Linked DNA regions of Marinomonas mediterranea MMB-1. The protein of the gene in region 1 interacts with the protein of each later gene in a pairwise test. Links are inferred from orthologs where the notes say so. Each region holds a gene or a part of one and is shown in the gene's direction. Other genes may lie near its edges. The genes, in order: trhO and rplL.

Region 1 (15,578 bases):
TTCCCGTTTTAAGGGAGCAAACGATGCTTTTTCACCATTTTGGTTAGTTTTTTTCATCTATTTTTTGGGTTTGTTACATGTCGAATTACGTGCCGTTATCTTCTTTTTCTAAATCATGGGTCTTTAATCGTCAGGATCCTTTTGTGTCTGAAGAAGACAAACGGGAGATAAAATGGTTGTCTGAGTCTAAAGCCGCTGATATTTGGCGAGACTATATTAGTGCAAACCATTTGCATCCAGAGCTGTTGAAAGAAGAGGATTGGGTCGTCGATACGGCGAATGAAGCGGGCCGTGAAGCTTGGGAACCCCGGTGGGAATCAGAAGAAGAATCGCTTCCTGATTTTGTAGTAGAGCACTTGAGTCATTGGGGCGACGATACGAAAGTCTTTTACTGTTGCAGCAGCGATATTGTATTTGAAACCACTTGGGGCGTATTTAAGCGAACCTGGAAGGCCTTTTTATTCCTAGACAATGGACCTGTTTTGGTTGGACGAAAGAAAAAGCAAGGCGTTCAGTTTTGTACTGACGGGTTTGCGAGAGTCCTTAATCGTCCTGTGTAACGAGTATTACGTCTCATCCAATATGGCAAACGACAAGCAGGTCGCAAACATGGCCGAAACGGCGATAACCGGTAAATAAGGGAAGGCGAGCATCAATACCCCGATGCCAGTCCATAGGCTGCGTACGATTTTTAGTTTGTTACGGTAAGCTTTCGATTGGCGTCGCTTATGGCATGAGGGCCTTTCTTCCAGGCCCATTAAGTCATCTTTCATATACCATTTTGGGAGAATTACTATGGCGACTAGCGTCATGTAGAAACAGATCAATGCTCGCAACATGTTCAAACTCGTTTTCGCTTACTTAACTCAATTGAGTTTAGCCCATGTTTACGTGTTGGAGCGTTCAAAGCACCGTATTAACCGTGACTTCTTGTAAAGACGCTGTCTTTTAATAAAACGATATAAGACGCATAAAAATGCGGTTTATAAATCGTTACCGCGTTTTCGGCTCTTAAGGCAACGTCTGTTAAACATCTGGTAATAACTAAGGAGTTGGTCACTTTCGACTGGCAAGGCAAGTTGAGCGAGTAACATACTGACGACTTCCGCTGTGGCAAATTGCATCTCGTGTCCAGAATGACGAACGAGAAAGGTTCTTTGTTGAGCTTCACTCATGCCTAATGTTGGAATCGAGTCTAACCATCGGCTCTGATGGAGCATCTTACTGGCTTGCTTCCACGTTCCGTCCAAAATAATAAAGGTATGTTGCTGACTTCGTTCGAGAAAGGCCGACTTTTCTGATTCAATAATCGAGTTCTCAGATATTCTGCGTGCCGTTTCGGGGTACAGGATCGTAACCTTGCCATTTAGATCGCTTAAACGTTTTAGTAACGCTTTATCTGGTTCAGTTCTGCTCCATAGATACGCTTTTGTTTGCTCAGGAAATAAATCTGCGATCAGTCGTCCACTATTAGTGGGTTTGAATATTTCGTCTCGGTGGTAAAGTAGGATAAAATCGACAGGGCTGGTCGTCGGGCGACGTTCATCACAGAAACAAGCATTCTCGGCCATTAAGCATGACGGGCATCGGGTAACCGAGGAGCCGCGAGCAACAAAAGGTCGTTTTGAACGTGTAGCGCAGTCGTTGCGTAAAATATCAACCGTGTGAGGTGTGTGTTTAATCATCGTGTGTAAAGTAAGTCAGCCTGCAAAGTAGGCGCATTGTAAGCGATGAATTAGCATGATTGCTCGTATTTTTATAATAATTATGCAAGAAACTAGGAATCAAAAAAGAACACCTACTCGACCTCTGTTCGAAGTCGCGCACGCACGCTACAGTTGGTTCTGTATTTGTATTTCAGGAACCCTATGAGCCGTTATATCTCACCTTTTCTCTATTTTTCTATGATTTTCGTAGGATGTATGGCGTTCTTCTCTATTGCAGGGGTGCGCGTGGGGATGATTGAACCAATAACTGGGTTTTCTTTTTTACGAAAGAGTGTGTTTGCGGCACTGGTTTTGTCTTGTATCGCAGCATTATCAGTTTTACTGTTTCGTAGACGCTCTGAATCAGGAAAATTACGTTTTTGTGGGCTGATACTCATTGTATCTTTGACGTACAGTACAGTGTGGATCGCGTTTTATTTGCAAAAACTCGGCTTGCCAAAAATCAACGACATTACCACCGACACCGTTGTTCCTCCTTCCTATATATACGTTCCTTACATTCGCAAGTCATCGGATAACGATCTAGTCTACAACCATGAATGGGCTGAACTTCAGAATAAATTTTACCCTAATGTTAAACCTTTAGAAATGAAAAAGTCGAAAGACAGCGTGTATGCTGCTGCTGTTGATCTGATGAATGAGAAAGGGTGGCAAATAGTTTCTAAATATCCGACGGCTGGTATTGTTGAGGCGACGGCACGAACAACCATTTTTGGTTTTAGGGATGACGTTATCGTTCGTATCATGGAAGAAAATGATTATGTGCGTATTGATATGAGGTCTTGCTCACGTATGGGGGTTCAGGACTTTGGTGAAAATGCAGAACGAATTACCACGTTTCTCAATGATCTAAAAAATAAGTTCGCGTTTAAGAAAAGCATCGCTTTTCGTTATTAGCTACCGTTATAGTTGACTCTGACATTTTCTTAAAAACATCTTAATATTTATCTTTGTTTTGATGTTATTTTAACCGTTTGTAGATTCGTATAAACTCTGTGCCTATAGGTTCTAGGAGACAAAACGAGTGAATAAGCGAACACTCCAAAAGCAGCAAACAAAGGACGTCATAAAGAGAGTCGCAAAGCGCGCCTTTCTTGAAAATGGAATAGAGGCAACCACAACACGTGACATTAGCCGCGATGCTAACGTTGCAGTGGGGACGTTTTTCGTGCATTACCCTGACAAATTAGAGTTGGTCAAAGAGATTTTCTTTGAAGAACTTGAGGGTGCACTGACCCGCCATGCTGAGCAAGAAGAATTTACCGAATCCCCAAGTGATTATTTGCAACAAGTTGCCCAAACTCTATTTCGCTTCTTTGGTGAATTGAAAGAGTTTACTCAAAATGTAGTGCTGGACAGTCTTGTGACTGATGGCTTTCATAGTCAGCAAATGAAGATTGTCTCTGCTGGCATCGCTAATCGTTTTGAACGTGTTGGTGTTGACTCTGAAATGGCCCAACTGTTTGCGGATAACATGATCGCCAATTACTGGTTTGTGATGATGGCATGTTTAAGTAGCGGCGATTACTATTCAAAAGCAAACTTATCCCGTTTGAAAAGCCTGAATTTACCGTTCGAAGTGTCCTACCAAAATGCAGCGCCCTAGAGCTCGTTTGCTCGTCGATAAGGGCCGTCGTAATCAAACAGCCTTTCCGTCACTTGCCAATAATTACCCTTCTGTTTTTTTGCAATAACGAAATCAGGACTTGGTAGATAATCTAGGAAGCGCTTTATCTCATCAATAGTGCTAAATGAAACGGGGACCGCTCCGTTTCCGAGTCTTCGGCTAAACTCGTCGTTAAAGCGTTTTAAGTGTTTTTTTACCGAGAAATCAAACTGTTCTTTGAGTGTTTCACCGTCTTCATCATGATAGGTGATATGTAGCTTTGTTCCGTCTATTTTTGCAGTAATCGCCTGACACCTCAGTACTTTATTGTCTTTTAAGCTCAGTGCCTTTCTAAGTGTGTCGTCTGGGTCGATCAGTTTATGGTTACAGTGCAAACATTTGCGTGCAGCTATGTCATTTTCTTCGTTGCAATTTGGGCAGCGTTTAAAGACAAACCGATAACTGCATTGCTGCTCATCGTCAGGTGTTTCAATGATCGCCTGACATCGGCGGCCGTAGTGCTCAAGCACATCGCCGTCTTTGCTTTGTTGTCCCCAAAACATGTTTTGAAAGTCACACTGAGGGCAGGCTACTTGAACCAGTTTTACGTTTGGATTTGGCTTTTTCGTGCCTATTTCTGGTTGATAAAGGTCATAACCTTGGTTGGTGTAATCCAGAATTAGGCAGTCCTTTTTGTTGTCACTCAGTCGCAGTCCTCGCCCGACAATTTGTTGATATAAACTGACCGATTCGGTTGGCCGTAGCAAGGCAATGACATCAACATGGGGAGCATCGAAACCTGTGGTTAGAACCGACACGTTAACGAGATATTTAAGCCGCTTGTTTTTAAATGCGATGATAATCTCATCGCGTTCTTTAGTGGGAGTGTCTCCTGTCACTAAAGCGGACTCTTCGACGGGAAGGTAGCCGATGATTTCGTTTGCGTGGTCTCGTGTTGACGCAAAAATCATCACCCCTTGTCGACTTTGACTGAGCTCTAAGATTTGTTCACAGATTGCTTTGGTGACGCGCGGATGTTTAGACACGAGTTTGTTTAAGGATAAATCGCTCGTGTCTGTCTCACCGTCTAATGATTCGGTTAAGGCACTAAAATCGTATTGTTCGACTGCCGCATCGTAGACAATCAGTTTCGTTAGGTAGCCATCATTCACTAAACGGCGCAGTGGCAGTTCATAAATGCACTTTTCAAAGAATGCTTTGGGTGCATCTCTGAAAAAGCCCCAGTGGTGTCGTTTGTATATCCAGCCTGCGTCGAGACGATACGGCGTCGCGGTCAGTCCGAGTATTCGAACGCGTGGGTTCAATTGTTTAAAATGCTGTATGACTTTTTGATATTGGCTTTCATCGTCTTCTGAAATCCGGTGGCATTCGTCGACAATTAAGAGACTGATCGCGTCATTAAACAGGCCTAGGTTGGGGGCGAGACTTTGTACGCTGGCGAATGTTGTTTTTTTATTGAGTTGTCGTTGTCCTAAACCAGCGGAAAAAATACCCGTTTCAACGCCTAAGGCGGCCAGTTTACTGTGATTTTGATCGACCAGCTCTTTTACATGAGCAAGGCAAACAACGTTGCCTCTAGCGAGGAGGCCCAATTCTGCAATGACTAAACTTTTTCCTGCCCCTGTTGGTAATACAATAACAGCGCTGTCGTCACTCTGGCGAAAGTGTTCGAGGGTCGCGTCGACAGCGTCTTGTTGGTAGTTACGTAATTTATACATGCGGTAAGTCAGAATATTTGTTTAAACAGAAACAACAATAAAAAAACGGATGAGTTGGGGGGCAAGCTACAGTAAGATGGCGCGATTATCAAATATTGACTCTACGCGTTGCGAGGTTTAAATGGATCTGTCGATTATGTCAGAAGATACATCGTTCGATACGATTGTGCAGGCTATTCGTAGTCAAGGTTGGTGCATTGTCGACGGCTTTTTCAAACAAGAGTTTATAGATGCGTTAGCACAGGATGCAAAGTCTATTAACCCCGACCAGATGAAACAAGCTGGAATCGGTCGTTCATCTGATCATCAAGTGGCACTAAACGCCCGCCGCGACCGCATCCAATGGATCGAACCTGATTCTCCCGTTAGAAAGCAGTTCTTAGAGGCGATGGAAGCGCTTAGAGTGGCATTAAATCGAAAACTGATTTTGGGGCTTTGGGATTACGAAGCACATTTTGCTCGTTATGAGGGCGGTGCTTTCTACGAGAAGCACGTAGATGCGTTTCAAGGCCGGTCTAATCGAGTGTTATCGACGGTCTTATACCTCAATGACGAGTGGGAAGAACGCGCTGGTGGTGAGTTTGTCTTGTACGATGAGCATCAGCAAGAACTCGAAATCGGGCGTTATATGCCTTCCAAAGGGCGCTTTGCGATATTTTTAAGCGAAGCGTTTCCGCATGAAGTCTTACCTGCTGCCAAAACACGTTACAGTGTGGCGGGCTGGTTTCGTATTAACAATAATGCAGGCGGGAGGCTTGATCCAAATCAATAGGCTCGTTTTTTTTGTGTGAATTCTCTATAATGCGCGCCGTGTTTAACTGCTCTGGTTTTACGTTCCAGTTCGCATAGGAGAAAATTATGTCAAAAGTCGTTGTTTGTGCCCTTTATAAGTTTGTTAAGTTGGAGCAATTTGAAGCGCTCCGTCAGCCTTTGTTAGATGTCCTCTTGCAAAATGAAGTCCGTGGTACTTTGCTGTTAGCCAATGAAGGCATCAATGGCACGGTGGCAGGTAGTCGAGAAGGGATTGATGCTATGTTAGCTTGGTTAGACCAACAACCAGGCTTAGAAAACATTGTGTCTAAAGAGTCATACGATGAAGACATGCCGTTCTACCGCACGAAAGTAAAGCTAAAAAAAGAAATCGTAACGATGGGCGTTGAAGGTATTGATCCTCGCGAAGTCGTCGGTACGTATGTGAAGCCTAAAGACTGGAATGCTCTTATTTCAGATCCAGACGTTGTATTGATCGATACTCGTAATGATTACGAATACCAAATTGGCACGTTCGATAATGCGGTCAACCCTGTTACAGATACATTCCGAGAGTTTCCTGAGTATGTTGAAAAAAACATGGACCCTGCGAAGCAGAAAAAAGTGGCCATGTTTTGTACGGGTGGTATTCGTTGTGAGAAATCGACTGCTTACATGAAAGAGCAGGGTTTTGAAGAGGTTTATCACTTGGAAGGCGGGATTCTTAAGTATCTGGAAGAAGTTCCAGAAGAAGAGTCAATGTGGAAAGGTGAGTGTTTTGTGTTTGATAATCGTGTTTCTGTCAATCACAACCTAGAAAAAGGCGCTTACGATCAATGTCACGCTTGTCGTATGCCCATCACTGAAGAAGAGAAGCAAGACGAACGGTTTGAACAAGGCGTGAGCTGTCTGCATTGCTTTGACAAGTATACTGACGAACAGCGTAAGCGTTTTATTGAGCGTGAACGTCAGGTTCAGTTAGCGAAATCACGAGGTGAAGAGCATATTGGTGCGGAAGTACTGGATGCGGTTGAGAAACACCGTCGTGAGAAAGAGCTAGAACGTGAGCGTCAGCGCAAAGCCCACAAACACGCCAAGTAATATAAATAACATAGAAAAGCCAGCGTTGCTGGCTTTTCTATGTCTGGATTAAAGAAGACATACGGGCTTGATAGTGACAGATATCAAAACTCTAAGTGTAAAATTTTACTAAGCTGGTGATATGGTTTTTAATAGTCGGTTTTGTCGATTATTGTGGCCGCTTAATTTCCTTAACTGATTCGACGTTCGTCATTAAGGGAGGCGAATGAATCGGACTAACTTTATCTATGTTTTTGCATGAACGATAGGTCATGGGTTATAGGTATAGAGGAGTCGATTTGTTTTCGATCAATTTTAGACACGCCAATACGTGGCGCGCACTCGCTGTCATTTCCATTACTAGCCTCATTTCAATGGCTATTCTTGTGTTTCTTTTGGCCCATAATATGGACCGATTATTGACTAAAGAACGATATCAACACGTGCGTTCGCATGTGATGATGGCTCGCCATCTGGTGACTTCTTCGATTAGTCATAAGAACACTCAGCCAGAAAATACGTTAGGTGAAAAATTAATGCTCGAGCAGTTGCCACTAGAGCCGCTGCTTGATGAGCTATCTAAACTGCGTTATCTGGATGAAAGCTATTTTTGGGTGTTGGATTTTAACGGCGTCATGCTAATGCATCCGTATTCTCCCAACATCGTTGGGGTGTCAACCCTGTCTATGCTAGATCGCGATGGCGATAAGTTTGTACGTGATATTATTGCGACTGCGCGTGACGGCGGTGGTTTTGTCGAGTATTCCTGGACGAAACCGGGCGGGGACATACAGTATCCAAAAGTGTCTTATGTCACGCTTGTGGAAGAGCTTGGCTGGATCATCGGTTCGGGCGCTTACATTGACGATCTAGAAGAGGCAAAAAGTGCAGAAGTTGTGCGAAGTACCATGATTGCGCTGACATTATTGCTCTTAAATACGCTTGTTTTACTGTTTGTCGCAAGAAAGTATCTCAATATTTTCCATAATAAATCCATTAAAGACGAACTGACAGGCTTACTAAATCGACGCTATCTTGAGGAAATTCATCAGGATGTTAGCGAGTCCGCTGATGCACATAAACAACCGATTTCTGTTTTATTCTTCGATATTGATCACTTTAAGCGTGTTAATGATGAATATGGTCATCAATGTGGTGATATTACGTTGGCAAAGGTTGGTGACATTGTGTCTAACCATACACGCGTTCGAGACTTTTCCTTTAGGTACGGCGGTGAAGAGTTTGTGATGATTGTGAGAAGTGATCAACAAGAGGCGTTTGCAATGGCTGAAGAGTTACGTCAAGCGATTGAAAATAGCCCAATTAATCTCGGTGATCAGTATATTCATGTCACGGTGAGTATTGGTGTCGCGACACGAGCGTCTAACGATGTTTGTTCGATTAAAGATGTGATAGCGAAAGCCGACTCATTGATGTATCTCGCGAAGCAAGCGGGACGAAATCAAGTCAAGGTGTAATTGGAACCTTTCGAGAATGTGGAAGCTAGACTAACCTTACTATAAGTGTGAGTTGGCGTTCCAAACTTCAAAAGGACTTCTATTGCTTTCATTTCAGACAAAATATTCAGATACCTTACCTGCTCTCGTTGCGATCTCAATTACGGGCTTGACTTCAATGGTATGTGTGATTGCTCTTGCAGTATACCAGTTAGATTCATTGCTTAAAAAAGAGCGCTACGCGACGGTTAAATCTCAGGTAATGACGGCAAAGCAGCTTGTTCACATTACCATGCAACACTCCCTTCATTCTGATCCTGCCGATATTAAATCAGAGGTGCTTAATATGCTTGATAAGCTTAGGTATCCTGATGATGGTTATTTTTGGATCCTAGATAAGCAGGGAATAATGCTAATGCATCCCTTTTCAAAGGGCATAGTAGGAAGTTCAACGCTTGACTTGCAGGATATAGATGGAAAGCTATTCGTACACGATATGTTGGTCACAGCAGAGTCAGGAGGTGGTTTTGTCACCTACTCATGGCTTAAGCCCGGAGGGAAAACGCATTTTTCTAAGATAGCTTATGTGACGCCAATCGATGAGTGGGGGTGGGTTCTGGGTTCCGGCTCCTACATAGACGATTTGCAAAGCGCGACGGAAAGCGAAGTGTATCGAAATAGCGCTGTGTCTTTGATGCTCCTAGCGATAAATGTACTTGTTTTGCTGCTGGTATCACGAAAATTTATTAACCGATTTCATTTTTGTGCGATTAAAGATGAGCTTTCAGGCTTATTAAATCGTCGTTATTTGAATGAAATCAGTGCGAAGGTAATGGCAAATGCTCAAACGAATAACCGATCTATTTCGTTATTGTTCTTTGATATCGATCTTTTTAAATCAATAAATGATAAGTATGGCCATCACGCAGGCGATCTTGTTCTTAGCCAACTTGGGAGTATTGTAAAAGAGTTCACTCGCATGAACGATTTGTCTTTTCGGTACGGTGGGGAGGAATTTGTTTTAATCTACGAGGGCGATGTTCATGAGGCAGAGCGATTTGCGAATGACTTACGACAATACATCGAAAAGAGTGCTTTCGATCTGGGTATAGCGCAAATTCAACTCACCGTGAGTATTGGAGTTGCGACGAATCAATCTCACGAGACTCATTCAATTAAAGATTTGATCTTCAGGGCTGATGCGGCCATGTATCAGGCTAAGGCCGCAGGACGAAACTGCATACGGGTTTATAGCTAACTCAACTTACGATAACGCGAATACGCCTTACATAATGACTTATAGTAATTGAAAGGCGTACTCGCACTCTTTTTAAATAAGCTGTTGATAGCCAACCATTAACATTATGAGTATTAAATCAGCAATGATAAATGGAATAACACCCGAAAATATCTCTTCTAGTGAAGCGTAATCTTTAGCAACGGAATGAATGACAAATACATTCAGACCAACCGGAGGCGTAATCATTCCAATCTCCAATAGTTTTGCGACAAACAACCCAAACCACACAGTATCAATGCCGTGTTCTGCAATGATTGGTAAAAAGAGCGGCAATGTTAGCAACATCGCGCCAATGGGTTCTAAAAACATACCCAAAGCCAAATAAACTACGATAATCACCATTAGAATGATAAGCGTGCTGAAGCCGTGATTATCAATCCAGTCTGCAATTTCAAAAGAGACGCCTGTTAGAGCAATTAAGCGAGTAAATAGACTGGCTCCGATCGCAATCATAAACAAGGAACCGCTAGACAAAAGTGTGTCTAAGCAACTGTTTCGAAAAACAGATTTACTTAGTGATCCTTGGAAAAACGCAATAATCAAAGTAAAAAACGCGCCAATTGCCCCCGCTTCTGTTGCTGTAAAAATCCCCCCAAATAACCCACCAAACACTGCACTTACTAACACCAGTACAGGCCATATTTGCAAACTTGCCGACCATTTTTCCGATGTTGTGGTGTTCGCACCTCTGGGGAGTCGGCTCGGAGAACGTAAGTATATTAACCAAACCACGATGAAGTACATAAACATGGATATTAAGCCAAGAGCGAGTCCTCCAATAAATAGATCGTTAATGGACTCTTCCGCTTGAATTCCATAAATAATCAACAAAATACTCGGTGGGATTAAAGCGCCTATAGTGCCACCCGCAGCGACAGATCCGGTAGCGACGCGAATGTCATACTTCATCGCATGCATTTCTGGAATTGCTATACGGCCTATTGCTGCACTACAAGCAACGGAGGATCCTGTGACGGCAGCAAAGCCACTGGCACCGCCTATGGAGGAAATGGCCAATCCGCTGGGGAGCCAACCAAGCCAAGCTCGTGCGGCGGCAAATAACCCTTTAGTCATGCCAGTGTGAAAGGCTAAATATCCCATAAATAAGAACATCGGAACTGAACTTAATGTCCAACTTGAAGCAAAACCATAGGGTATGGTTGATACCATACTGATTGCAGATTCCACTCCTACAATGGCTGCAATGCCTAGACCCGAAACCGTCAATAAGCTCACAGCAATAGGCACTCTCATCATGATGAGCAGTAATACACCGACTAACGAAAAATAACCGATGAAAACGGGATCAATCTCCAACATCTATTTTTCTCCTTCCGTGACAGTAATGTTTAACGCATTAGGGGAGGCCGCTTGAGTATCGATTCTTCCATTAAAAAACTGTGAAAAGGTGCTGATAACGCGAAACGTCAGCACAAATGTCATCAATCCAAAGGAAACCGGCAAAATCCAATAACTAGGCCAAGTATAAAAAACGGTGACACCAGACTCGATATAAGCACCTTTGGCTGTGTTGGAAAGCGCTTCTTGAAGCGTCCCCCAACACAAAATGCCATATATCAAAACAGAGAGGACGAAACCAAAAAGCTCGACTACTAATCGTTTTTTTAGGTTTAAATAGTCTGTAAAAATAGTGGCCTCGACATGACGCCGCCGTAGCTCCGAGTAAGCCACAGGCAGAAAACTCACCATTACCATGTAATAATGGCTAACCAGTTCTGATGTGGCGGTTAACCCTTTATCAGCGAAGGTTCGCATACTAACATCAACGACTATTTGTAAGACCATCATTACCAACACAGCAGAACCGAAGATAATGGTGAGACGTTCAATAGCGTGCTCAATAAACTTCATCTTTTTTCCTACTTGTGTCGAATTAGTTAGCGTAATCCATTAGTTTGCGATGTGACCAAATTTCTTTATAACGTAGTTCGGCCAGTTCTTCGATACTGTCTACACCTTCGACAAGGTGGTTCCACTTTTCGACTAACGCTAAATAGCGATCAACCTTTTCTTGTGCGTTTACAACGCCGCGTTTCTCTAGTGTGTCGGCAACGGTTGCTATGTGTTTTTGTCTGAATTCAGCCGCTTTAGCTAATAGCGATGCATCGGGCTCAATAAAGGTAATGCCTTGTTTTTCACCTTCAGCAGTTGCTTCTTTCAAAATGTCACGCCAGCCAGCGATGCTCGCGGCTTGAGCATACTGCGCTGCGTGCATAAGAGCATGGCGGTCTTTTTCATTCATTTTTGACCAGATTCGATTACTAAGGCTGGGCATAGCAGAAGCATTAAATACGCCTTGATGAATGTTGGTGACGTAACGCACAGATTCGTATAAACGTTGGTTTTTTAAATCTGGTGTCGAGCTGTAGGTTCCATCAAGGACACCTGAAGAGAGCATTTCAAACAGTTCAGTGGATGGGATTTGCGTCGCCTCGGCCCCCATTTCTGAAATAAAACGGGTAAATACAGAACCAGCTGTGCGAATGCGCATACCTGCCAAATCGCTACTGGTTCGTACTGGTTCTCGGGTTAATAGTTCGTACGTTACAGTGGCATCGCTGCCCGTATAAACTTGGCCGTTTGTACTAAACTCTGCTATGCATTCAGAGCAGGTTGAAATGTACTCGCTTACAGCTGATGCGATCGCACGGTTGTCTGTACCAACTACGGACAATTCAGCCACTAAAGCACTGTTAGTGAAGTCAGCAGCGAAATAAGGCATGATAATGGTACCCATTTCAGCAACTCCCCGTTTCAGTCCTTGATTCATTTCGGAGACGGATAAAAGCCCTGAAGGTGTGTCACGGATTTTCCATCGACCGTCCGTGAAATCTTTTAGCTTTTCGGCCATGATTGGATAAGCTGTGGTAGCCAAAACATGAGAAGGGCCAAAACCGGATACCGCACGAATTGTTTTGGCTGAAACAGCTGTTGATTGCAGCGCAAGATAAGTGAACGTTATCATGCAGGCATTTAAGAATAATTTACGATTCATATTATTTTTCCTTAATTTTTATTTTTATAACGGACGCTCTGAAAGAGCGCTCTCAACTTAATTTATACATTCTCTCTACACGGGCTTTTAATAAAGAGGCCGCTTTAACTTAAGTCATAACCTTCGCGATGAAACGTGCCATTATTGTCGCGAAAAGAATATGCGAAATCGGGCCATACCAGCGTTAAATTTCCGCTACGTTGATCGACGTACCAGCTTTTGCAGCCTCCTGCTAGCCAAACAGTACCTTCACTCATTTGTTGTAAACGCGTCACAAATTGCTCTTCGGATGATTTTTTGGCCTCAAATACCGTCTTATTCTCAATTTTTATGTGTTCTAGGGCCTCCATAATGTAATCCACTTGTGCTTCGATGATGTAAACAACAGAGTTGTGGCCGAGACCAGTATTTGGACCATTAATAACAAATAAATTGGGGAAGTTATGGACAGTTATAGCATCATATGCCTGCATTCCTTTATCCCATTGAGCATCTAAACTATGACCCTGGTCATTAAATACGCGTTTAGCAAAGGGGGGTTGGGTCGCCTCAAATCCAGTCGCTAATATAATGGTGTCAATATCTTCATAACGGACGCCGCTTTTGCCAAAGAGTGTATTTCCTTCCACTTTATGCAAAGCAGATGCTTCTAAGCAGACATGCGGTTGGTTAAATGTTGGGAAATAGTGATTGGATATTAATAGCCGTTTACAACCAATTTCGTAATCTGGGGTCAATTTTTCACGAATATCGGGATCTTCAACCTGTGATTCGAGGTGGTCTAATGCTGTTTTTTTTGCTTCATTAACAAACTTTGGAACATTCCTTCTTTGTATAAAGTTATATTCTCCCGCCCAAAAAATATCCTGTCGAAGTTTGTTCATTTCTGACGGCATACGTTTAAATAAACGTTTTTGCTGCTCAGTATATATACTGTCAGGGCGGGGGACGACATACGCTGCACTTCTTTGGAATACGACAACTTCTTTCGCAATTTTCGAAATTTCCGGCACTATTTGTATGGCGGAGGCACCTGATCCGACTATCGCAACACGTTTGTTTGTAAGATCTGCGTCATTGTTCCAACGCGCTGAGTGAAAGCAATCTCCTTTGAAGTCTTTTAAGCCTTCTATGTTAGGTAAATGTTCGTCAGCTAAATGCCCGGCCGCGGTAACTAAATAACGGGCAATATATAATCCTTGTGTTGTTTCTATATGCCATAACTTATCCTTACTGTTCCATGTCGATGTCAACATTTCGGTATTGAAATCGATGTTTTCAAGTAAATTTTCGTCTTTTGCGCAGTCACGCATATAGTTTAGAATTTCATCTCCTGGAGCAAACGTTTTAGACCAATTCGGGTTCATTTTCCAAGAAAATGAATATAAATGAGATGGAACATCACACTCCACTCCAGGGTATGTATTATCCCGCCATGCACCGCCTACATCATTCGCTCTTTCGATAATGACAAACGATGGGTGATTGTTCTGTTTTAGTTTTGCGCCTAAACCAAGCCCACCAAAACCGCTGCCTACAATTAATACATCGACTTCTTTATTCATTGTCTTCTCCAAAATTTGATAGAGTATTTTCTACGCTTGACGCACATTGATAACAGATCCATCGGTAAATCTTTCAGGGTTTGATATGAAATGATCAATATGTTGAAACAGTTCCGCAGGCCTTTCGTATACAACGCCGTGACCACTTGGAATTTCTAAATAAGATGCTCTATCAATTGAGGAGAATAGTTGTTTGCTATGATGCGTTGGAACCATCAAATCTTGACTGCATCCTATTACGAGTGTTTTTGCTTTTATTCTTGGTAAATCATCTGTTATATCAATCGTTGAATTTAGCTTCATTTGTTTATCTATAAACTCGTTGATTTCAATTTTTTTAGCGTTTTCAACGGTTTGTTCTAAAGAGCTGTTTTGAATGAAGGAAGTGCTAAAAGCACAAAAACTCATATATAGCTTTAAAGCTTCGGAATTTTCTTTACGCAAAATATTCCATATATGATTACGTAGTATTTGGTGTTCATCTGTTTTTTGCCAACCAGCAACTAATATTAGACCTGATACGTCATTAACTCTTTCAGATGCTATTTTTGCAGCGATAACGGCACCTAGAGAATAACCAAGTAAATTGTATTTTTTTCCTTCTAATGTCATGTTAATGACAGAGTATACTTGCTCCTTCAAATCAGACAGTGTTAATTTATCTTCATTTATATTTGACCAATCTATTGAAATAACTCGGCAGCGTGATGATATTAGAGGGAATAAATACCCAAAATGAGTATCTGTACTTCCTGTTGTTCCGTGAATAATAACCATCGGTAAATTATCGTTTTCTACACGCGGAACGCCTGAATCATAGTAGTTTAACGGTAATCCATTAAACGTTGTTTCGATTTTTTTATTTTCTGAAAGATTCACTGAATACTCCTTTTAATTATATTTATTTAGTAGGTAGCTCGGCCGCCTGATAAATCAAAAACAGCCCCTGTGGTAAAACTGACTTTTTCACTTGCTAAGAAATTAATCATCTCTGCGACTTCGCTGGGTTGACCCAGTCGTCCCATTGGTATTCTTTCTAATAGGCTGTTTTTCACATCTTCGTTAAACCACTCTTTTTGTAGCATCTTAGTTTCAATAACAGCAGGCGCGATGGTATTTACAATGACACCTGTTTTAGCTAATTCTTTTCCTAGTACTTTGGTCATTGCGATAACGCCTGCTTTAGCAGCGGCGTACCCTCCGCTTAAAGCATGACCTTCCATTCCTGCGGAAGATGAGACATTTATTATTCGTCCGTATGATTGTTTTAACATTTGAGGAATGATCGCTTTACACATTAAGAATTGGCTGCTTAGGTTTTGTTTTATGTCTCTTTCC
Region 2 (15,353 bases), 1.6 Mb from region 1 along the record:
TGTACGTGGCTCTTCAAGGTAAAAGAAGAGCCACGTGATGTTTGCTTATTCTAGATTAAATCGACCTGCGTTCATCACCTTTGTCCACGCTTTGATGAAGTCTTCAATGAACTTAATACGGCCATCTTCTGAGGCATAAACCTCAGCGATTGAGCGTAGCTCTGAATTGGAGCCAAAGATCAAATCTACGGAAGAGGCAGACCACTTTTCAACCTGTGTTTCCCTATCATAGCCTTTGTAAACGCCTTCTATATCGGACTTTTTCCATTCTACCGACATATCAAGGAGGTTGATGAAAAAGTCATTAGAGAGCACGCCTGGGGTGCTTGTTAAGACCCCCCGTTGATCCCCCGCAGTGTTTACGTTGAGGGTACGTAGACCGCCCAACAAGACTGTCATTTCGGGCACTGTGAGGTTTAATGTGTTGGCTTTATCTACCATCGCTTTTAATGGCGGGTAAAAGCTTTCTTTTGAAAAGTAGTTTCTAAATGCATCCGCTTTGGGTTCAAGGAACGAAAAAGACGCGACATCCGTTTGTGCTTGGCTAGCATCTCCACGACCAGGGCTGAAAGGCAAAGAAAGCTTCATGGATGGGTCGCTTTGATGTGTGGCGTGTTCAATTGCGGTATTACCTGCTAGTACGACAAGATCGGCAAATGAAACCTGAGTACCGTCTTGTTGGGTTTCATTGAAATCCGATTGAACCTTCTCAAGCGCTGAGAGTACCACCTCCAACTCAGCTGGGTCATTTACTGTCCAGTTTTTTTGCGGAAGTAAGCGTAGACGCCCTCCATCTGTTCCTCCTCTCATGTCTGTGGCGCGATAAGAAGATGCTGCGCCCCAAGCGGCTTTAATCATAGCCGGATCTGAAAGGTTTGAACTTAGTATGCGTGCTTTGAGGTCGCTAATATCATCCGCTTGAATGAGTTTATAGCTAGGTGCTGGAATTGGATCTTGCCATAGCATTTCTTCACTTGGTACTTCGGCCCCAACATATCGAGCTCTTGGTCCCATGTCTCGGTGAGTGAGTTTAAACCAAGCTTTTGCGAACGCATGGTCAAATTCGTTAGGGTTATTTAAGAAGCGTTCGGAAATTTTTCTAAACTCAGGGTCTCTCTTTAGTGCTAGATCCGTTGTAAACATAATGGGTGCGTGCCGTACGTCTTTTTGGTGCGCATCCGGAACTAAGTTGTCGGCAAAAGGGTCGCTTGGAACCCATTGAGTCGCGCCAGCGGGACTTTTTTCTGTTACCCACTCAAACTTAAACAAGTTGTCTAGATATTGCATAGACCATTCAGTTGGGGTTGATGTCCATGCGCCTTCAAGACCACTGGTAACGGTATCTTCAGCATTGCCTTTGCCGCATTTGTTTTTCCAGCCAAGTCCTTGCTCTTCAACGGCTGCGGCTTCCGGTTCCGCTCCGACACAGTGTTCAGGCTTATGTGCGCCGTGAGCTTTGCCTAACGTGTGCCCTCCGGCGACCAGCGCGACGATTTCTTCGTCATTCATCGCCATTCGCCCAAATGATAGCCGCATATCTTGCGCGGCAGAAAGGGGGTCATGATTGCCACCAGGACCTTCTGGGTTTACATAAATGAGTCCCATCTGCACGGCGGCGAGATCACCTTTTAGGCCTCCTGTTTTAGTGCGGCGCTTGTCGTCTAAAAAAGTGTTCTCTGGCCCCCAATAGACGTGATCTGGTTCCCAGTCGTCTTCGCGTCCGCCTGCAAATCCGAGCGTTTTAAAGCCCATAGACTCTAGTGCAACATTACCACTTAGAATCATCAAATCTGCCCATGACAGTTTGCGCCCATACTTTTGCTTCACGGGCCACATCAAACGTCTTGCTTTATCAAGGTTGGCGTTATCTGGCCAGCTATTTAGAGGTGCAAAGCGTTGTTGTCCTCCGCCAGCACCACCTCGTCCATCACCAACACGATAAGTTCCAGCGCTGTGCCACGCCATTCTTATCATAAATGGGCCATAGTGTCCGTAATCAGAGGGCCACCACAGCTGAGAGGTTTTTAGTGTTTTTTCGATGTCTTTCTTTACTTCCGCTAAGTCCAAAGATTGGAACTCTGACGCGTAGTCAAAATTGCTCCCATATGGATTGGAGGCTACGTCATGAGCTCGAAGTGGGCTTAGGTCTAGTGTCTTAGGCCACCAAAAGCGATTGCTAGGTTCCGGTAGACTAGTATTTCCAGCGCTCGCGTGAGCTAAATGGGTGGCAGATAGGATTGCTAGGCAAGATAGGGCGGTGATTTTCAGTTTCATGTTCTTATTCCCTTAGTTTTGTTCTGAAACGACCCCAATAGCAATAAAGGAATTAGGCTCAGAAGGACATCAGAAAGAATCGAACATAATGATTTGATAAATCGATTGTTGGTGTTTTTATCCTTGTTTTCAAACTACATTAGTGTGCGCTTGCATACTTCTATTAGTTCTAAAATACTGGACTTCTGTGTGTAATTCGGACGGATGACAAAAGCAAGTCGGCGATGTGGGCCTGGCTCATTGAGGTGAACGGCACGAAGATTAGAATTGATGTTAGTCAATTGCTCTTTGGCTATTTCGGGAATAAGGGTGTTTCCCATATTTCCCAGCACCATTTGAATTAATGTATTTAAATGGCTTGCTCTTAGGTCGGGTTGTGGAAATTGGTGTTTGAGATCACATACATCAAGAGCGTGATCTTTAAAGCAGTGTCCCTCGCTAAGAAGCATTAAGTTGCTTTCGGCAACTTGCTTACTGGAAACGTGCTTTTGATGAGCGAATTTGTGATCTTTGAGACAAATCCAGTAAAAATCTTCTTCCCAAAACTCCAGTACTTCTAGCCCTTCGCATGGATACGGTAAAGCGATTACCGCAGCATCGATAGTGCCCCCACGTAGACTTTCTAATAGTTGGGCGGTTTGTTCTTCTATGATTGCAATATTGGATTTTGGGTGGGTTATTTTTAGCTCAGACATCAGCTTTGGAAGGATAAATGGCGCGACCGTGGGGATGATGCCAAGGCTAAGAGGAAAGCTAAGAGGTGGTTTAAAGCGATCAGACAAATGCTCAAGTTCATGAACTTCTAGCATGATTTTATGGGCACGTTTTAGAACTTCTTTTCCTATGTCAGTGACCAGTACTTTTTTGTTATCTCGCTCCAGAATCTGCACGCCAAGTTTTTCTTCTAAGTCACTTAGGCCGCTACTGAGAGCTGATTGGCTTATGTGGCATTGCTCCGCTGCTTTTTTGAAGTGAAGCGTTTTTTCTATTGCCAGCGCGTAAGAAAGCTGTTTTAAAGAAATCACGTCAATATCCTTATCGTTGTCGTAACCTGATTCCAAATGTGTCCGTGTATGAGTGTAACACCCGAGTCTCAGGTTAGCACGTTTAAGAAAAGTGACGTGTGTTTCAGTAGGAGTTAATAGGTCTGGCGCATTTTAGCGAGTCTAGCTGCCTGATAAAATTGTGCTTTTTCATCGCTGTATACAATGGCCGTTTGTGGCTGCGATTGTTCTATACAACCGCAGCCCTTGTTTTATTTTTGTCGACTTAAGAGCAGGTCGCGATAAGCGTAACCGCTTCGCTTAATGGTGCGTTCTTGAGTTTCGTAATCAACATACGTTAAACCGAAGCGTTTGCTGTAGCCTTCTGCCCACTCAAAATTGTCCATTAAGCTCCATGCGAAGTAGCCACGGATGTCGACCCCCACATTGATTGCATCATTGACTGCATTAATGTGCCCTTGTAAATAGCGCACTCGTTGATCATCGTCTACTTTCCCAGCTTCAATTGTATCGGCGCAAGCGGCGCCGTTCTCTGTGATGTACATTGGGGGGAGGTCATATTGCTCGTTTAAGTTAATAAGTAATTCGCTAAACGCTTGAGGTGCAATTTCCCAGCCTATGTCGGTGTACTCCACATTCTCTTTTTTGACCTCCCGATAGAGGTTTTCTTCATCGTATTCATTGTGATTACAGGTGTAAAAGTTCATGCCCATAAAATCAATAGGACGAGCAATGATTTCCATATCACCAGGGAGAATTGTCGGTAAATAATGAGGCAGTACTTTATTGAGTAACTTAGGGTATTGAGCCTTGAGTAGGGGCTCAATAAAAAACTGGTTATCCAAAGTTTCTCTGATTAGTGCGGCAAATTGGTCTTCCGACTTGTCACTGGCAGCGTAGGTTCTATTCATATTTAATACGATGCCCACATCGGCAGTTGGGGAGTTTGCTCGAATAGCAGGCAAAGCCAAGCCATGAGCAAGCAAAATGTGGTGCGCTGCTTGACGCCCGTATTCTGGCTTGGCAAGCCCAGGAGCGTGGACTCCGACCTCGTAGCCCAAAAGAGCGGCGCAGAAGGGTTCGTTGAACGTTGCCCAAGAATCGACCCATTGACCTAATTCGTTTGTTATAAGGTTTGCATATTCTGCGTATCGATACGCGGTTTCTCTATTAAGCCAGCCGCCTTTGTCCTCTAAGTGCTGCGGTAAGTCCCAGTGATAGAGGGTTGCAAACACCTTAATACCATTCGCTTTTAGCTCCTTTATCAAATTACGGTAAAACAATAGGCCCTTTTTATTAGGCTCTCCTTGTTCGTCCATAACACGTGGCCAAGCAATAGAAAGGCGATAAGCGTCAACCCCTAAGCTTTTAATAAGCTGAACGTCTTCCTTCCAAAGGTGGTAGTGATCGCAAGCGACGGAGCCATCATCACCATTAAGTACTTTTCCTGGCGTCGCGCAAAAAGTGTCCCAAATGCAGGGTAGTCGGCCGTCTTCAGTGTTTGCGCCTTCTATCTGGAATGACGCAGTGGCAACACCAAACGTAAAGTCTGGTTTTAACATGATGGAATTGTTTGGCAATGTGATGCTCATAGGACACCTCGGTAGCTGAAACGTTATTGTTTTGCTGAAAGGTATGTAGATAAAACGATTTGGTCAATGCAGATAGTGGGGATTCAGATGAATCTAGAAAATTAAGTGTTTGTTAAGGAGCGCGTTATAAATAAGTATTTTGGATTTATTTTGAAGACTAGATCGGCGAGCTTGGTATTCAAGCAAAGAGTTTGGCTTATTGTGGGTATTATCCGATGAAAAGCATCGGAGTCAGACCTGGGTTGCTGGATAAGTACTTCAAATAACGAGACTTGAGCGCCGTTGGTAATGTCTCGGGCGTAATCTCTTTAAAGTGGTTTTTAAGATAAAACGGCACAACGTTTTGCAGAGCGAAGCAATATGTAGGTTTGCTTTTCAATGCGGAGTACGAGCCAGCTAGTAGCGTTGCGCCAAGTCCCGTTTGTCTTTTGTCCGGGTGTGTTACCATCGCAGTGAGGAGCTGGATATCGCCTTCGATGGGTTTTAACCTGTACGCCGATAAAATCGTTGCGCCATCTTTAATGACCCATAACGGTTCTGATTTATTAGGCTTTCCACTGGGGTAATAGGCTTGGTAAAACTTTTTTACGAGTGGGAACCAGAGAGGCTCGACTTTAACTGGAATATAATTAGGCATCGCACTGATTACCGATGTTAGTGATTTAACTCAGATAGGATATCATAGTAAAGAGTTGGCCAATATTATTAGGGAGAATCAGTGTGTTCATTCGTTACTTTGTCTTGGGCGTTGTGTCTTTGCTTGCTACACACATTTGGGCCGCAAACCCTTACGTGATTGAAATGAATGAATCGTTTGAAACGTATCAAGCGAGGGTCAAGCTTTATCTCTTGGCGAATAAAGAATGGGTGAACCCTGACAATAAAGAGGTTGAAGTCGAGGCGGTTTTGCCCAAAGAATGGCGTCCAGGCACGGATTGCGATACTGAAGAAAAGGTCAAGCGTGGCGTTTTGTTACTCCACGGGCTTTCGGACTCGCCTTATTCTGTTCGTGATACAGCTAAGGCGTTGGCGGCCCAATGTTTGTATGTCCGGGTGATGTTACTTCCGGGGCACGGTACGAAACAGGAAGACCTGCTCACTGTGTCGCGTGATGATTGGCGCGAGACTGTTAAAGCGTCTTTTGCTCATTTCAGCGCAAAGCTTGATCAAGTGTTTGTCGCTGGGTTTTCAACTGGTGGTGCACTTGTCACGGAGTTTGCTTGGCATAACCCAGATAAAGTGAGTGGTGTTATTCTTCTTTCCCCACTTTTTAAAATCAACACCAGTATCGACTGGCTAAGCCCTGTTGTTTCGTTGTTCACGGATTGGTTAGATCGATACAAAACGGATGATTATGCCAAATACGCTTCTATTCCCACGCCCGCGATTGTTGAGGCGTATCGTATTGCGAAAGAGGTGCGTGGGCTAGTACACGATAATCCAAAAGACATTCCTGTGTTTATTGCACTTTCTGAGGAAGATGCGACGGTGGATTCGTCGGTTACTTTGACCTTATTTGATGAGGCTATGATTGGAAATACCAACCAAGTTCTTTTATACAGTCGAACTCAAGCCGAAGCTCAATCAGATCGAAAAGCGGTAGTGAATACTTACTGGCCAGATCAAAAAATTATAGGACTGTCTCATATGGGGGTGATCGGAAACCCTAACAATACTTATTATGGCGAAAAGGGAAGTTACCGAATTTGCGATTGGCACCGTTCTGATGATGCTCAGTACAAAAAGTGTCAAAGAGCAGAAAACAATTGGTATGGTGAAAAGAGTGATGAATTGCTGGCGAAGAGTGATATTGCTGGACGCGTTTCGTGGAACCCTTTGTTTGATGATCTAATGAAGGATATCGGCTCTTTTATTTCAGCCCATTCTGCGTATTAAAATCTGATGGCTTTCTAAGGTAGCGACTGTCAGTGTGATTGATTTGGAGAAGTGAATGTTTGGTCAAATTGAAATACGACTCAACGAGTTAACGCCAGAACAGATTGCTCAATATCACGAGCAAGGTTTTTTGGTTATTGAAGGCGCGGTTTCAAGCGGCACATGTGATTTATTAAAATCTCGAATTAATGAACGGTTGGAAGAGTTTGACCCTAACAGTATTCGATCAATCTTCACCACGAAAGAGCAAGATCGTCAAACCGATGATTACTTCTTAAAATCTGCAGAGCGCATCTCTTACTTTTTTGAAGAGGAAGCGTTTGATGAGCATGGCGAGTTAAGGCAGGATAAGGTGCTATCAATTAATAAAATTGGTCACGCTTTGCATGACAAAGATGAATTATTTGCTGATTTTTCATTGAGTCCTATCTGGGCGACGATTCTAAAGCAGCTCGGTATGAAAAAGCCATTGGCCGCTCAATCGATGTACATTTTTAAACAGCCCAATATTGGGGGAGAAGTGAACTGTCACCAAGACAGTACGTTCCTCTTTACTCGGCCGATGAGCGTGATTGGGTTATGGTTTGCCATTGAGGATGCCACGTTAGAAAACGGTTGCCTTTGGGGCGTCCCTCAAGGGCATAAACAAGGGCTTGAGAAACGCTTTGAGCGGGTTTCAGAAGGCGAGAGCGCTATGAAAATGACGAAATTGTCTGACGTAGATTGGCCTGATGAAGCGTTGGCGCCTTTAGAGGTCCCCAAAGGTTCTATGGTGGTTCTAAACGGTGAGTTTCCTCACTTGAGTCACGCAAATCGATCAGCGCAATCACGACATGCGTACGCCTTGCACGCGATTGATGGGGACTGTGAGTATCCAAAAACAAATTGGTTATTGCGTCATGGGCGCACATTTCCAGAATTTAGACACAATAACTAAAAGAAGAGATAGACAGGTATGCGAGATATTCTGACCTTGCTGAGTGACAGTCAATTCCATTCGGGTGAAGAATTGGGTAAGGAAATCGGTGTTTCCAGAGCTGCGATTTGGAAGAAACTCAAAAAGCTGGAAAGTATCGGTGTACGAGTACACTCTGTTAAAGGGCGAGGGTATCGACTGCCAAACAAGCTGACCTTGTTGGAAGAGAGTCGGTTGCGTGATGAAGGCCTTAATTCAACTGTATCTGTCAATATTCAGTTTGAAACAGGGTCGACTAACGGCGATTTGAAACAGTACATTAATCAAAATGGCAGTTTACCCGCACTCTTTGTTTGTGAGAGACAAGTTCAAGGAAAAGGCCGAAGAGGGCGTAGCTGGGAAGGCGGCGTCGCGCGCAATATCATTATGTCGTTTGCTTGGGGATTTGAAGGCGGAGTGGCGGTTGTAGAAGGGTTAAGTCTTGCGGTTGGCGTTGCCGTCGCTAACGTGCTGGATGAGCTCGGTATTGCTGGTGTAGGCTTGAAATGGCCTAATGATGTCCAAGTTGAAGGTAAAAAAATAGCAGGTATCCTACTGGAAATGGTTGCTGATCAGGACGCTTGTCAGGTGATTGTCGGCATTGGCTTGAATGTTGAAATGCTGGATGACGAAATGTCTGCCATTGATCAGCCTTGGACTGATCTAGCATCAAGATTGCCGCAAACGCCCGATCGAAATAGAGTGCTTGCGTTACTCGCAAATGAATTAGTAGCGATATGTGAAAACTTTTCGAATGGGAAAGGGATAGAGTATTACCAGAAAATGTGGCAGAAACGCGATGTCATGCTGAATCAACCCGTTACCGTAACGAGTGTTGGGCAGCAGTTAAAAGGCACAGCGCGTGGTATTGACGCACATGGTGCGCTCTTGTTGGAGCGTGATGGTAAGATTGAGTCCCTGCATGGGGGAGAAGTCAGTGTGCGAAGGCAAAACCAATAATATTATGGTTCAAAAAGTATTGGTGGTAGATGCGGGGAATACTCGTCTAAAGTGGACCGCCTTTGATGGCAATGAAGTCATAGGCAAGGTATACGACAATGATCCACACAGTTTTGATAATTTCTATCCTGACATTATTTATTTTGCGAGTGTTCGTTCGAATGAGCAAAATGCGATGCTGCATGCGGATATTCAGGCTGCGTACCCAAATGTTGAGTGGTTGCCCATTGTGGTGGAGGCGACTTCATGTGGTGTGACAAACTCCTATGAAGAGCCGCATCGATTGGGGGTTGATAGGTGGCTGTCTTCCATTGCTGCGTACCATGAATCCAAAGGCGCAACCTTAGTCTTTGATGCGGGAACAGCGATTAAAGCTGATTTCGTTAATGGCCAAGGTGTTCATTTGGGAGGTTATATCGTTCCTGGCCTTAAAATGATGAAAGAAGGGTTAGTTAGTAATACGGCTCGCATTCGTTATTCCAATGATGAGCTTGGAAAGGGTCAAGGCATTCCTAATAATACGGCTGGCGCGGTAGAATTAGGTTGTGAAGAAATGGCGGTTGGTTTTGTTGAGCGGTTAAAGCGCTTATATCCTGACTATGTTTGGTTTGCAACAGGCGGGGGAGGTAAGACGTTGATTACATCAGCGGGAGCAAATTGCATTTGTGATGAGCACTTGGTTGCTAAAGGTGCGAAACTAGTGGGCGATGAAATTATAGAGAATCGAAAAGCATGAGATGGTTGTTTTTATTGGTTGTGCTGATTAATGCAGGATTTTTTAGCTGGCACAGCTTTTCTCAGGATCAGCGACAGGCTTTTCAGGAAAAAGTGTATGCGCCGCCGGTGGGGACGAAAATCGCTTTAATGTCCGAGCCAGTTGAAGAGTTGAGTGTTAAACCAGCGCAAAGAGAAATCGCTGAGCGGCGTGAAGCGTTAGAAAGATTAGAAGGGCGATTACAAAACGCGGTTTCCGAAGCGGAGTCGAATTTACGTAATCCTACTCTTTCGTCTGATGGGGTTGGGATAGCTGCGACACAAGAACCTCGTGACGAAGACGTAAAGTCTTGTAGAATCATTGAAACCGAGCGAGAGAAGGATCACAAAGCCATACTGGTCTCTTTAAACAAAAAGCGCTGGGCCTATACCGAAACTCAGAAAATCGGTGAACGAGATAAATACTGGCTTTATATATCGGCACCAAATAATCGAGCGGCGGCGAATAAAATTGTGGCAGATCTCAAAGGGAGAGGGGTTGATAGTTTTATTATTAACCGTGGCGAAATGAAGAATCGCATTTCTTTGGGGCTATATTCGTCTAAAGTGAGAGCGGAACAAGCGGCGGCTGCCATTAAAACTAAAGCGAATTACGATGTCGAAGTTTTCGAACATCAGCGTAAAGTAAGTCTGTATGTTGTTGATATTGCGACACAGATGACAGATGAGTTGTTCAATAATTGGCTTAAATCACTAGAAATGGAACCGTCTTTGATAAAAATTGAAAAAAAATCTTGTTAGCGCTTGCATTTGCTAAAGCGATTCATATAATGGCTCCCACCTTTTGGAGCAGTAGCGAAAGTTACAAGAGATAGTGTGAGCTGTCGTATTAGTGGAGGGGTTCCCGAGTGGCCAAAGGGAGCAGATTGTAAATCTGCCACGAAAGTTTCGGTGGTTCGAATCCACCTCCCTCCACCATTTAAGCGGGTATGGTATAGTGGCTATTACCTCAGCCTTCCAAGCTGAAGAGGCGGGTTCGATTCCCGCTACCCGCTCCAAACTCCAAGATTGTGCTCATGTAGCTCAGTTGGTAGAGCACACCCTTGGTAAGGGTGAGGTCGGCAGTTCAAATCTGCTCATGAGCTCCAGCATTTCAAAAGTGCATTTAAATAGGTGGGATTGACCGCCTTTTTTATTGTCTGTTTTTTGGGCGAATACCCTTGCAAAGTCCTTTGTAAATCGGTATCATCCTCCGCCCATACGATTGTAGGCCAGTAGTTCAATTGGTAGAGCACCGGTTTCCAAAACCGGCTGTTGGGGGTTCGAGTCCCTCCTGGCCTGCCAAATTTCGTATCCTATATCTAAGCTAGGGATCACCTGAAGTATGAGTTCGAATACAGAAGCTCAAGAGTCTCGCGGAGACGTATTTAAGTGGGCGATTGTTGTTCTGCTGGTTGCAGCAGGCGTAGTTGGTAATAATTATTTTTCTGCAGAATCGTTGCTGTATCGCTTAATTGCGGTATTAGTTTTGGCGATTGTGGCGGGCTTTATCGCTTTGCAAACGGTCAAAGGTAAAGCGTTCTTTACTTTGGCGAAAGAAGCTAAGAAGGAAATTGGACGCGTAGTATGGCCAACTCGTCAAGAAACAGTTCAAACAACATTGATCGTTTTGGCGGTTGTTATATTTATGTCTCTCGTGCTGTGGGGTGTTGATTCAGCTCTTGGTTGGGTCGTTTCCGCAGTAATAGGTTAGGAGTTGGTCGTGGCTAAACGATGGTATGTAGTACAAGCGTACTCGGGGTATGAAAAGCATGTGATGCGTGCGCTTACAGAGCGTGTGCAGCTTATGTCTATGCAAGATTTGTTTGGCGAGATTTTGGTTCCTACTGAAGAAGTAGTCGAAATCCGCGACGGTAAAAAGCGCAAGAGTGAGCGAAAGTTCTATCCAGGCTATGTGTTAGTGCAAATGGATATGAACGATGACTCTTGGCATTTGGTGAAGGGTACATCGCGTGTGCTTGGCTTTATTGGCGGCACAGCAGACAAACCTTCTCCAATCACTCAGCGTGAAGCGGATGCTATTTTGCAGCGCGTTAACGAGGGTGTAGACAAGCCTCGTCCTAAGACATTGTTTGAAGCGGGTGAAGTGGTTCGTGTTAATGACGGGCCGTTCGCTGACTTTAATGGTGTTGTGGAAGAGGTTGATTATGATAAGAGCCGAATTAAAGTGGCAGTATTGATCTTTGGTCGATCTACCCCTGTTGATTTGGAATTTAGTCAGGTTGAAAAAGCCTGATTTTGTAAACGGGTAGCCTAATGTTCTTAGGCGGTGACCCATCTGGAGTAAATAATGGCTAAAAAAGTCCAAGCTTATATCAAGCTACAAGTTAAAGCGGGTCAAGCGAACCCAAGTCCCCCAGTTGGTCCAGCTCTTGGTCAACATGGTGTGAACATCATGGAATTCTGTAAAGCTTTCAACGCTAAAACTCAAGGCGTTGAGCCAGGTCTTCCAACACCAGTAATCATTACTGTATACGCTGACCGTAGCTTCACATTCGAAACTAAATCGACTCCAGCTTCTGTTCTTCTTAAGAAGGCAGCAGGTCTGAAAAGCGGTTCTCCACGTCCTAATACTCAAAAAGTTGGTACGGTTACTCGTGCTCAACTAGAGGAGATTGTTAATGCTAAGCAGCAAGATTTGACTGCTTCAGATATGGATGCTGCTGTACGTACTATCGCAGGTAGTGCGCGCTCTATGGGTCTAGATGTTGAGGGTGTTGAATAATGGCTAAGCTAACTAAACGCGCTCGCTTGATCGCTGAAAAAGTTGAAGCGACTAAATTGTACTCTGTAGAAGAAGCGGTTGCTCTTCTTTCTGAGCTTTCTACTGTTAAGTTCAAAGAGTCTGTAGATGTTGCTGTTAATCTAGGTGTAGATCCTCGTAAATCTGATCAGGTTGTACGTGGTTCAACAGTATTGCCACACGGTACAGGTAAAGATGTACGTGTTGCCGTATTTGCTCAAGGTGCAAACGCAGAAGCTGCTAAAGAAGCAGGTGCTGATATCGTTGGTTTCGACGATCTTGCTGAGCAAGTGAAAGCAGGTAATCTAGATTTTGACGTTGTTATCGCTTCTCCAGATGCGATGCGCGTTGTTGGTCAATTGGGTCAGGTTCTAGGTCCACGTGGTCTTATGCCTAACCCTAAAGTTGGTACTGTTACTCCTGATGTTGCGACTGCAGTTAAAAACGCAAAAGCTGGTCAGGCTCGTTACCGTACTGATAAAAATGGTATTGTTCATGCAGGTGTTGGTTCTATCGACTTCTCTGCTGACGCTATCAAAGGTAACTTGGAAGCGCTTCTAAGCGACCTACGTCGTGCTAAGCCAGCGTCTTCTAAAGGTATCTTTATGAAGAAAGTGACTTTGTCCTCTACAATGGGACCTGGTCTATTGATTGATTTAGGTGCATTGAGCTTCTAAGTCGAGCTGAGGGCCTGTATGACTGTTTCATATAGGCCGTCACAGACCGTAGGAACGAGAGTTTAATTAAACGTTGCGAAACGTTTTTCCTGCGCAGATGGTGTGGCCCGATTCAGATTAAACTGGATCCAACTCACCAGTAAAGTACTCCGAGCAATCGGAGAGTTGGTAAAATTTAGGGACTTGTCCCTGCTAATCCAGGAGAAAACCAGTGGCATTAGGTCTAGAAGACAAAAAAGCCATTGTCGCCGAAGTTAGCGAAGTTGCCCAAAGTGCGTTGTCTGCTGTCGTAGCTGATTCCCGCGGTGTTACCGTTGGTGATATGACTGCACTTCGCAAAGAAGCACGCGAAGCTGGTGTTTATGTACGTGTTGTGCGTAACACTCTAGCTCGTCGTGCTGTTGATGGCACTGACTTCGAATGCTTAAAAGACAGCTTCGTAGGTCCTACGTTGATTGCTTTCTCTAACGAACACCCAGGTGCGGCTGCTCGTTTATTGAAAGAATTCGCGAAAGGCAACGATGCGTTTGAAGTAAAAGCATTGGCGTTCAACGGTGAGTTGATCGCAGCAGGCGACATTGATCGTTTGGCATCTTTGCCAACATACGACGAAGCTATCGCGAAGTTGATGAGCGTACTACAGGGTGCTACAAGCAAACTGGTTCGTACTCTTGCGGCTGTACGCGAGCAGAAAGAGCAAGAAGCTGCGTAATTTTATACGCGCTCTTGATACACTTATTTTGTTTTATTGCCCTCGGGCAATTATTAAAGAATGCTAGGAAATCTGAGTCATGGCTCTAACTAAAGAAGATATCATCAATGCAGTAGCAGAAATGTCTGTAATGGACGTTGTTGAACTTATCGAAGCAATGGAAGAAAAATTCGGCGTAACTGCAGCTGCTGCAGTTGTTGCTGGTCCTGCTGGCGGCGACGCTGGCGCAGCGGCTGAAGCTCAAACTGAGTTTGACGTTGTCCTAACTGCTGTTGGTGATAAGAAAGTTAACGTAATCAAAGCTGTACGTGCAGCAACTGGTCTTGGTCTTAAAGAAGCGAAAGGCATGGTTGACGGCGCTCCTGCTACAGTTAAAGAAGGCGTATCTAAAGAAGAAGCAGAAGAACTTAAAGCTGCTCTTGAAGAAGCTGGTGCATCTGTCGAAGTTAAATAATGACAGAACTTGTTCCAGAATTCGGCCTTTAGTCGAATTGGCTGGTGGCATTTTGCCACCGGCCTTTTTGGGTTTCTAAAACCCAGATAAAATGAAAAGAATTTTTTATTGAGAGAAAACTCTCTCATTATTTGGTAAGGCCTTATCTAGGCCTTTTGCGTCAATGTGCACAAGCTGGGGAATGCTGATGGCTTACTCATACACTGAGAAAAAACGTATCCGTAAGGATTTCGGTAAACTGCCGCCCGTTTTGGATGTGCCATACTTGCTGGCAATTCAGCTTGAATCCTACCGTAAATTCCTGCAAGAGGGTAAAGACCTTGCAGAGCGTGAGGAATTAGGTCTACATGGGGCCTTTAAATCTGTCTTTCCAATGGTCAGCTTTTCCGGCAATGCGGCTCTAGAGTACGTCGATTACCGATTAGGCAAACCTGTTTTTGATGTAAAAGAGTGTCAACTGCGTGGCGTGACCTACGCGGCTCCTTTACGCGTTCGTGTAAGACTTATCATTTATGATAAAGAATCTTCGAACAAGGCAATTAAAGACATCCGTGAGCAAGAAGTATACATGGGCGAAATTCCGCTCATGACAGAAAACGGTACCTTTGTTATCAATGGTACAGAGCGTGTAATTGTATCTCAGTTGCATCGTTCTCCTGGTGTGTTCTTCGACCACGACCGTGGTAAGACTCACTCTTCAGGTAAGTTACTGCATTCTGCTCGTGTTATTCCTTACCGTGGTTCATGGTTGGACTTCGAGTTCGATCCTAAAGACTGCGTGTTCGTTCGTATCGACCGCCGTCGTAAGTTACCTGTTTCTATTTTGCTACGTGCATTAGGCTACAAAACAGAAGAAATCCTAGATACTTTCTTCGATACCGTTCGTTTCTACCTAAGTAAAGATGGGTTTGAGATGGATTTGGTTGCTAGCCGTCTTCGTGGTGAAACTGCACTGTTTGATATTGTTGATGGTAACGGCGAGATCATCGTAGAAGAAGGTCGTCGTATTACTGCGAAACATATTCGTGCTATGGATAAAGCGGGTCTAGAACGTCTTTCTATTCCACTAGAATATATCCTAGGCAAAGTATCTGCGAAAAACCTTGTGCATCCTGCGACAGGTGAGTTGATTGCAGAGGCGAATACAGAGCTATCTGTTGATTTGTTAGAAGCGTTGGTGGGTTCAGGCATTAAAGAAATTGATGTGCTGTACACGAACGATTTGGATCACGGTCCATTTATTTCTGACACATTGCGTATTGATCCAACAAACAATCAGCTGGAAGCATTGGTAGAAATTTACCGTATGATG

The links.
Region 2: the proteins of trhO (region 1) and rplL interact in binary tests that used the Escherichia coli proteins (3 or more experiments, as listed by UniProt). The link is inferred for Marinomonas mediterranea MMB-1 from one-to-one orthologs.

Annotation. Positions count from the first base shown.
Region 1 is NC_015276.1:1,821,590-1,837,167, forward strand. What follows is about bases 5,022-7,926. They hold trhO (oxygen-dependent tRNA uridine(34) hydroxylase TrhO), read left to right. Parts: upstream 5,022-5,930; coding sequence 5,931-6,923; downstream 6,924-7,926. Other genes in these bases: MARME_RS08305 (DEAD/DEAH box helicase), read right to left, coding at 5,022-5,072; MARME_RS08310 (2OG-Fe(II) oxygenase), read left to right, coding at 5,194-5,844; MARME_RS08320 (diguanylate cyclase), read left to right, coding at 7,202-7,926. Outside these bases: MARME_RS08280 (DUF2947 domain-containing protein), read left to right, coding at 78-560; MARME_RS08285 (hypothetical protein), read right to left, coding at 567-839; MARME_RS08290 (tRNA-uridine aminocarboxypropyltransferase), read right to left, coding at 984-1,685; MARME_RS08295 (DUF1499 domain-containing protein), read left to right, coding at 1,869-2,624; MARME_RS08300 (TetR/AcrR family transcriptional regulator), read left to right, coding at 2,752-3,333; more of MARME_RS08305, read right to left, coding at 3,330-5,021; more of MARME_RS08320, read left to right, coding at 7,927-8,380; MARME_RS08325 (cache domain-containing protein), read left to right, coding at 8,463-9,617; MARME_RS08330 (TRAP transporter large permease), read right to left, coding at 9,690-10,979; MARME_RS08335 (TRAP transporter small permease), read right to left, coding at 10,980-11,531; MARME_RS08340 (C4-dicarboxylate TRAP transporter substrate-binding protein), read right to left, coding at 11,554-12,675; MARME_RS08345 (flavin-containing monooxygenase), read right to left, coding at 12,780-14,240; MARME_RS08350 (alpha/beta fold hydrolase), read right to left, coding at 14,271-15,119; MARME_RS08355 (SDR family NAD(P)-dependent oxidoreductase), read right to left, coding at 15,146-15,578. UniProt on the Escherichia coli protein: Catalyzes oxygen-dependent 5-hydroxyuridine (ho5U) modification at position 34 in tRNAs, the first step in 5-carboxymethoxyuridine (cmo5U) biosynthesis.
Region 2 is NC_015276.1:224,001-239,353, forward strand. The notes cover bases 12,674-15,353. They hold rplL (50S ribosomal protein L7/L12), read left to right. Parts: upstream 12,674-13,666; coding sequence 13,667-14,041; downstream 14,042-15,353. Other genes in these bases: rplA (50S ribosomal protein L1), read left to right, coding at 12,674-12,875; rplJ (50S ribosomal protein L10), read left to right, coding at 13,087-13,587; rpoB (DNA-directed RNA polymerase subunit beta), read left to right, coding at 14,229-15,353. Also shown: katG (catalase/peroxidase HPI), read right to left, coding at 46-2,274; MARME_RS01080 (hydrogen peroxide-inducible genes activator), read right to left, coding at 2,409-3,299; MARME_RS01085 (GH1 family beta-glucosidase), read right to left, coding at 3,530-4,870; MARME_RS01090 (GNAT family N-acetyltransferase), read right to left, coding at 5,079-5,507; MARME_RS01095 (alpha/beta hydrolase), read left to right, coding at 5,591-6,766; MARME_RS01100 (phytanoyl-CoA dioxygenase family protein), read left to right, coding at 6,822-7,703; MARME_RS01105 (biotin--[acetyl-CoA-carboxylase] ligase), read left to right, coding at 7,722-8,681; MARME_RS01110 (type III pantothenate kinase), read left to right, coding at 8,659-9,417; MARME_RS01115 (SPOR domain-containing protein), read left to right, coding at 9,414-10,196; preprotein translocase subunit SecE, read left to right, coding at 10,780-11,148; transcription termination/antitermination protein NusG, read left to right, coding at 11,158-11,691; rplK (50S ribosomal protein L11), read left to right, coding at 11,746-12,180; more of rplA, read left to right, coding at 12,180-12,673. UniProt on the Escherichia coli protein: The binding site for several of the GTPase factors involved in protein synthesis (IF-2, EF-Tu, EF-G and RF3). Is thus essential for accurate translation.